Linked DNA regions of Prochlorococcus marinus subsp. marinus str. CCMP1375. Each later gene encodes a partner of the first gene's protein in a complex. Links are inferred from orthologs where the notes say so. Each region holds a gene or a part of one and is shown on either strand. Other genes may lie near its edges.

What was found. The genes of interacting proteins can lie anywhere in the genome.
Region 2: the proteins of mrdA (region 1) and rodA are in contact, whole or in part, in a crystal structure (PDB 6PL5), measured with the Thermus thermophilus proteins. The link is inferred for Prochlorococcus marinus subsp. marinus str. CCMP1375 from one-to-one orthologs. Residues at the interface, in WP_223903432.1 of Thermus thermophilus: Arg4, Ile5, His6, Leu8, Ala9, Phe12, Ala15, Leu16, Leu19, Gly20, Arg22, Ala23, Trp24, Leu26, Gln27, Val28, Tyr31, Tyr34, Leu36, Leu43, Thr45, Asp47, Lys156, Gln157, Gly158, Ser160, Val184, Leu201, Glu202; in WP_223903423.1 of Thermus thermophilus: Phe161, Val165, Phe168, Val169, Leu172, Pro198, Tyr199, Glu202, Tyr211, Arg212, Asp213, Gln220, Val221, Gln223, Ser224, Ile226, Ala227, Ile228, Gly229, Ser230, Gly266, Phe267, Val270, Leu274, Tyr277, Gly278, Leu281, Phe285, Leu289, Arg297.

Annotation. Positions count from the first base shown.
Region 1 is NC_005042.1:38,267-41,704, reverse strand. Bases 143-3,087 are described here. They hold mrdA (penicillin-binding protein 2), read right to left. Parts: upstream 2,537-3,087; coding sequence 749-2,536; downstream 143-748. Other genes in these bases: PRO_RS00200 (membrane protein), read right to left, coding at 2,936-3,087; PRO_RS00205 (hypothetical protein), read right to left, coding at 2,567-2,887; PRO_RS00215 (hypothetical protein), read left to right, coding at 496-729; PRO_RS00220 (NAD(P)H-dependent oxidoreductase), read left to right, coding at 143-292. Outside these bases: more of PRO_RS00220, read left to right, coding at 1-142; more of PRO_RS00200, read right to left, coding at 3,088-3,438. UniProt on the Escherichia coli protein: Catalyzes cross-linking of the peptidoglycan cell wall. Responsible for the determination of the rod shape of the cell. Is probably required for lateral peptidoglycan synthesis and maintenance of the correct diameter during lateral and centripetal growth.
Region 2 is NC_005042.1:1,587,222-1,590,713, forward strand. Bases 370-3,368 are described here. They hold rodA (rod shape-determining protein RodA), read right to left. Parts: upstream 2,510-3,368; coding sequence 1,229-2,509; downstream 370-1,228. Other genes in these bases: PRO_RS08520 (sensor histidine kinase), read right to left, coding at 370-1,229; PRO_RS08530 (Mrp/NBP35 family ATP-binding protein), read right to left, coding at 2,510-3,368. Outside these bases: more of PRO_RS08520, read right to left, coding at 1-369; more of PRO_RS08530, read right to left, coding at 3,369-3,492. UniProt on the Escherichia coli protein: Peptidoglycan polymerase that is essential for cell wall elongation. Also required for the maintenance of the rod cell shape. Functions probably in conjunction with the penicillin-binding protein 2 (mrdA).

The DNA of each region.
Region 1 (3,438 bases):
GTATAACGGCTCAATACCACCAGTACTAACCAACGCAATTGCGTGGCTTTCTGTTCAAGAAAAAGATTTCCGCAAATTATTTAACGGACGTCCCATTGCAATGGCTAGTGTCTCAGGTGGTGGCTGCATGGAAGTATTAATATCCATGCGTATACAATTTAGTCATTTAGGAGCTCAGGTCCTTGGACGTCAATTAGCTAGCAATAACAAGGCACCCGCTCAAGATACGTCAATAACAGACATATTAGATAGATTACTGCAAATGAAACCTTTGAAAATTAAACCGGCATAAAGTAATCATCTCATCCATATATAGTGAGCCAAAGCAATTAGCCCTTTTCTACAAATATTGAATTCATAATGAATAAGATGATCGAACATGGCTGCTAGACAAGCATTTAGCGAAATTACAAGCAACTATTGATTCTATTTTGAAACAATAAGGATAGGTTTTTCTTTCATTGGTACACTAGATATGTGGTGTGAATTAATGGAATGGTTTTGCCAACCACAGCCAAGCAAATGACATATTTTCGAGCATCAAATTGCGCAATTCGCTATAGAGGCTTTCTTCTTATAGAACAACAAAATAAAAGTTGGTTAATTAGACCAGAAAGAAGTCCCCTAGTCTTACTTCCTTTTAGAACAGAAATCTGTTCTTTAATTGAAGCAAAACTAATACTGGATGCCAAGCTTGATGAAAAAAAAGAAAAGTTAAAAGCTGCTTAAGACCAAATATTCAAACAACCTAAAGCTTGCTCTGATACCAAATTTTGAGAATATTTTGAGCCATTGGTAGGGCATGTACTGAACCACCGCCAGGGGTATTTTGAGCAAAAGCAACAATGACAATTTCACTTAACTCATAAGGAGCAAAACAGGCAAACCATGCATGATCTTTCCCACCACTACTATCTTCTGCTGTTCCAGTCTTACCAGCCAAGGGTGGCAAAGTTGGTAAATCCCACCGCAAACTTCTACCAGTACCAGATTCTACTACCTTCTTAAGACCTTCTCTAATTGTTTTCAGTGTAGTTGGTTTAATATCTACTTTTTTTCGATATTTTGAAGATAACCAATCAATATCACCATCAACGAAATGTGGAGTAATTAAATATCCACCATTTGCAAAAACAGCATATGCTCTAGCTAATTGTAGTGGTGTAACTTGAACCACAGCCTGTCCTATTGATGCACTGGCAATATCCTCAGGAATCCAAGGTGTTGTACCAGCTCTACCCCAGCCCCTACCTTTAGCAGCCCATTCTTCAGTACCAACAAAACCTTTGCTTTCCTCGTCTGCAATTTCTATACCAGTACGAGTATTAAAGCCAAGTTGCAATGCGGCTTTATGTAATTCCTTAATTCCAACTCCTACCCCTACTTGATAAAAAAATGTATTACTAGAAACTCTAAATGCATCTTCATAGCCAATTGATCCCCAGCCTTTTCGATTATGTTCAGGAAAGCAATGACCTCCATATTGAAGACAAGGAGCTGTCTCCAAAATTACATCTGGCTGAAACTTTCCGCTTTCCATTCCAGCCATCCCAGTAACAATCTTCCAAGTACTACCTGGGTCATACGCATTTAGAGCACGGCTTAATAATGGTTTGCTAGAAGATAAGAAAATCTTTTCAAATTCTTTTTGTGTTCTAATTGGTTTAGTAAAAAAATTAGGATCAAAGCTTGGCTTACTAGCCATCGCCTTTATAGCGCCAGTATTGGGATCTAAAACAACTATTGCTCCTGCAATTTTATCAGTCAAAGCTTTTTCTGCAGCTTTCTGTAGCTCAAAATCTAATGTTAATTTTAAATTATTTCCTTGTTTAGGAGGTTTAAAACCTAAACTTCGTTGAATGCGACCAGAAGCATCAACCTCTAACATCTCTCCTCCCCATTCACCTCGCAGATGACTTTCAAAAGCTGCTTCTAATCCACTCCTTCCGATAACATCTTTAATCTTATAACCTTGTTTAGAAAGTTTCTTATATTCATCGCGAGTAATCAATTGAGTATAGCCAAGAACATGAGATGCGAAATTCTTATTAGGATAATGTCGAATTAAATCAATACTAACATTTACTCCATCAATTGTTGATTGCTGTTCTTGAAACCGTAAAACCTGTTTCTTAGTCATATTACTAAGCAAAGTAATACTAAAATCATTATATTTAACGCCTTCTCTGTATAAATTGTCGAGAGAGTTTCTATCTGTTTCTAGTATCCTGGAAAGTCTTTTGAGCAACTTAGGCCATTTATCTTTTGCAATTAAATGAGGCTGAGCTATTAAAGCAAATCTAAGCTTATTATCTACTAATAAATTACCTTTTGCATCACTTATTGTTCCTCTAATAGGTGGATTAGATACTAAGCGAATACGATTCTGATCTGAAAGCGTTCTATAAAATGAGCCTTTAATAATTTGCAACCAAAATAATCTTCCTGAAATTAAAGAAAAAATTACCCCAATAATTAGAACAAGAGTGTTACTTTGATTTGTAAAATTACTTTTCTTATCGTTCTTTACATTCATTATATTGAAAAATTAAACTTAATAAAGCATTTAATATTTAATATCTATAGAATTCTCTAAACAAGAATTTATTTTATCAACTCTATCCTCTATTCTACTCAATATTTGTACTAAAGTATCATCATTTTCTTCATAAGTATTTGTAGAAACTTTAACTTCCAGAGCAGGATTTCCTAAACCAGGAACAAACTCATCTAGCTTTTCTCTAATTAACTGAGCAGCTGAAGAGCCTTCACCCCTAAACGTTTGTATTGGATCATCACTAGAAGTAACTCCATCGATTACTTTTGCCAGTCCTCCTTTCTGAACTCTTTCTATGAAAGCCATTCCAACTGGAAGGAAATCTTCCATCAAAGAAAGGTGAATATTTTGAAATCTATTTTGAGCCATAAATAAAGGCTACTTGATTACTGTGTTATTTGTAGATGAAAAATATGGTGTACAGCTATTGCTAGAAAAACCCAAGGACCAACCTCCAAAGACTGCAAGAAAGCAAATAGCCACAAAAGGCAAAAGTGCTTTTTGAGTAGTTTCAAGTATGAACCATTCTTTCCATTCTCTCAAAAAGCGCTCTCTTGCAAAACGTTGCTTCTCTTGATTTTCCAGTTTCAATCTTCTTCTAAACGACTTCTCCACCCATCTTTCAAACGCACGCTTCTTAGTGACAGCCATTTTGCGTTCTACCTCCAATAGCTGCCCTGCACTAAGATCTGGATGGAAAGTACTTACCAGATCAAGGCTTTTTAAAAACATCTCAACCGCAGCATCCTTAATATTACGCTCTTCCTCATCTAAAAAATCCCAATCTAGCTCTGGGTAAAAGCGTCCTCTATTAATAACAATTTGATCTTCCCCAATCTGGCCAGGCTCTCGTAACCATCTATCAGTATTAGTATCAAATC
Region 2 (3,492 bases), 1.5 Mb from region 1 along the record:
GTCCCAAGATCAGAATTTTGATCAAAAGTGCTTTCATTCCTTTGTTTTGTATATGAGAAATTACTGGTGATTTTGAGTTTTAGACGTTGTCCTGCTGGTCTCAATTCCAACAAGAGAATCCCTCCATTTTGAATCCCTCTAGTATTTCTATCAATTAATCCTCCCAACATCAATTCAAGACGTTCAGGATCACTCAGGACCTCTGGTAAGTCTGGTGTTATATCTAATTGAAGTTTAATTCCACGTCTATTCAATTGTTGTTCCCAAACAGGAAATAATATTTCAAGAATATTCCCCAAATCCGTTTTAGCTAAATCTGACTTTTGAGTTTGATTTCTTTCAAGCTCAACAGCATTAAAAATCAACCCAAATCTATCAATTTGCTCTGTACATTCTGCATCAATTTCTTTTAATCTAGAAACAACCGTAGGAGCTAAATCCTCCCTTCGCAATATTGACCGGATAAGTGTTCTAATAGTTGCCAAAGGAGTACGAATTTCATGAGTGAGAGCTTCTAATAATGAAATTTCTCCTGGAGGTTGAGACTCGTGTTGATCTAATTGCTCTGAATTCTGGTAAGTCTGAATATTTAAGCTAGGCGCAATACCTGCCAACCTAGAAGCAATAAGAGGCCAAAAAACCTTTGCTACATCTTCATTGCTGGTTAACTGGCCTAAATCTGCCAAAGAATCTCGTATTTCCTTTGCTTGTTCTGGAGCTTCTAGATTCAATCTTTGATCCAAAATATTTAATACATCAGTCAAAGTTTCAGGATCACTTCTCATAATTAAATTTCTTTTACCTGGTTCACCTTGCAAAGCAAGAGCTATCTGCACTTCAGGAGTAAGTATTATTAGCAAAGGATCTTGTCCATCATTTTTACGTAAAGGCAACCGCCTAAAATGCTTAGAGCCAGAAACATTACCCTGATGAATCGACCTGGTAGATGCAGGCAATAAGCCTGCGTAAGGAGAACTAAGCATCGACAGTTCCTCAGGAGCCCATACCCATCCTTGCAATCGCGCCAATAATTTTGACTCATAGAGAGCTGGTAAAGGTGAAGCAAGCCAGAGTCCTTTCTCAAGGTTCATAGGCAACAAAATTTGTTCTTGGAGAATATCCAATGCAGCCCACCACAGTCTTCGAACAATTTGCTCATCAACGCTTCCAGTAGGTGCACCAAGAGCCATACGCTGCTGAATAGAACTAATTGAAGCTGTATTTACCACTAATTTCGATGAAATAATTTTGCTCTACGAGATACAGATAGACACAGTCCTAACCCAATAAAACTAGCGATCAATGCTGTTCTTCCATAACTCATAAATGGTAATGGAATACCAGTTATAGGTCCAAGACCAATGGTCATAAAAATATTTACTGCCACTTGAAATAAAATCATAGTAGCGATTCCAATAACAATTAAAGACTCAAAATTTGTATAAGCATTTCTAGCAATAGTCAATAGCCGAAAAATGAATAGCAAAAATGCAATTGATACAAACATTGTTCCAAAAAAGCCTATTTCTTCTCCTAATGCACTAAAAATAAAATCTGTATGTTGTTCCGGAATAAAGCGTAATTTAGTCAATTGACCTTGTAATAAACCGGTTCCAAAAAGGCCTCCTGACCCTATCCCTATAGTACTTTGAATTAAATGATAACCTCCGCCAAGAGGATCTTTCCCTGGATCAAGAAATAATATGAGTCGATCTCGTTGATAATCCTTTAAGGCATTAATCCAAAGCCAAGGTGTAGAAATAGCTATTCCACTTAAAGTGCTCATTGTTAAAAATGCACTCAAATATTTTTTAGGCAATGAACGATATGCCAAGAATCCCATGAAAGGAATCCATAAAAAAAGTCCCCAATGAAATATTCCAACTAAAACAGCTGTAAGAATTCCTGATAAAAATAATAACAACCACTCCAACGGCATACCTGACCAATAAAGCATAATCAACAAGACTGCTCCAAAAACAAGTGACGTGCCTAAATCAGGTTGAATAAAAACCAAAAACCAAGGTATTAAAATGACTACAAAAGGCCTCCATAATTGTATTGGAGAATTAAACTTTTGATTTTCAAGTATAGAAGCAAGAATAATTATCAAAGAGATTTTTGCAATTTCAGAGGGCTGAATATTTAATCCTCCAATACTGAGCCAGCGTTGTGCCCCTAAAGCAGAAACACCTAAAAGTTTTACAGCTAAAAGACTAGAAATAGTAATTAAGTATAAAGGAAATAAAAAATTACGTATTCTTTCTAAATGCAATCGAGAAATAATTAATGCAAGAAAACCCCCAAATACTGCAGTAATTAAATGCTGGTACCAACTGCCATAAAATACTTGTCTTTGAGTACTTGCAATTAATACACTAGATAAAACAACTAAACTTAAAGGAACAAACCAAAGAATTAATTCAGCATCATTTAACTGTTTTCTTCTGAAATCTAATTTTGTTGATCGATTACTCTGTCGAGCAAAAGAATTAACAATAGAAGGCATTTAATTTGAATTTGTCTCAATAATTTCTAAAACTGAAAGAGCTAGTCTTTCAAAAGCCTTTGCAGTTTTTGAATCTGGGTATTGAAAAACTATGGGTTTATCTTCCTCATTCCCATTAGAAGTATTCATTTCTAAAGGCAATTTTGCTAGTAGAGGTACAGAGTTTTCTTCCGATAAGACTTGTCCACCACCTGTGCCAAATATTGCATATTCTCTCTCCGGCTGATCAGGGGGGATGAAACTAGACATATTTTCTATTACTCCAAGTATTGGAACATTCATTTGCTTGAACATAGCCAAGCCTCTGCGTGAATCTTGCAATGAGACTTTTTGAGGAGTAGTGACTATTAAAACGCCACTCATCGGAACAGCCTGAGCAAGCGAAAGCTGCGCATCTCCTGTGCCAGGGGGAAGATCAACTACCAAAAAGTCTTTTTCGCCCCAACTAGCTTGATAGAGAAATTGTCTAATAATCCCATTCAGCATTGGTCCACGCCAAATCACTGGTTGATTGTCGTCAATTAGCAATCCCATAGAAACCATGGAAATTCCAAAGCTCTCAATTGGAATAATTTTCTGTTCAGCTCCACTACCTTGAACTTCTGGAGTTTTATCTGATACTCCAAGCATAATTGGCGTATTTGGACCATATATATCTGCATCAAGTAAACCCACGCTATATCCTTTTTGAGAAAGTCCACAAGCAAGATTTACTGCAACGGTACTTTTACCTACTCCTCCTTTCCCACTGCTAACTGCAATTACATTCTTAACTCCAGGAATTTTCTGAAGAGAGGAGACTTGACCATGCCCAGCATTACCAATTTCTGATTGACCATTGGCATTGCTTAATTCAATCTGCAATTCAGAGATTTCTCTATAACTCTCAACAATTCTTTTTGCCTCAGCAGCTATTCGATCCCTTTGGCTTTGTGCATAGCTGGGTAAATTCAATCGAACAATTGCCTTGGGGTGGTTAATTC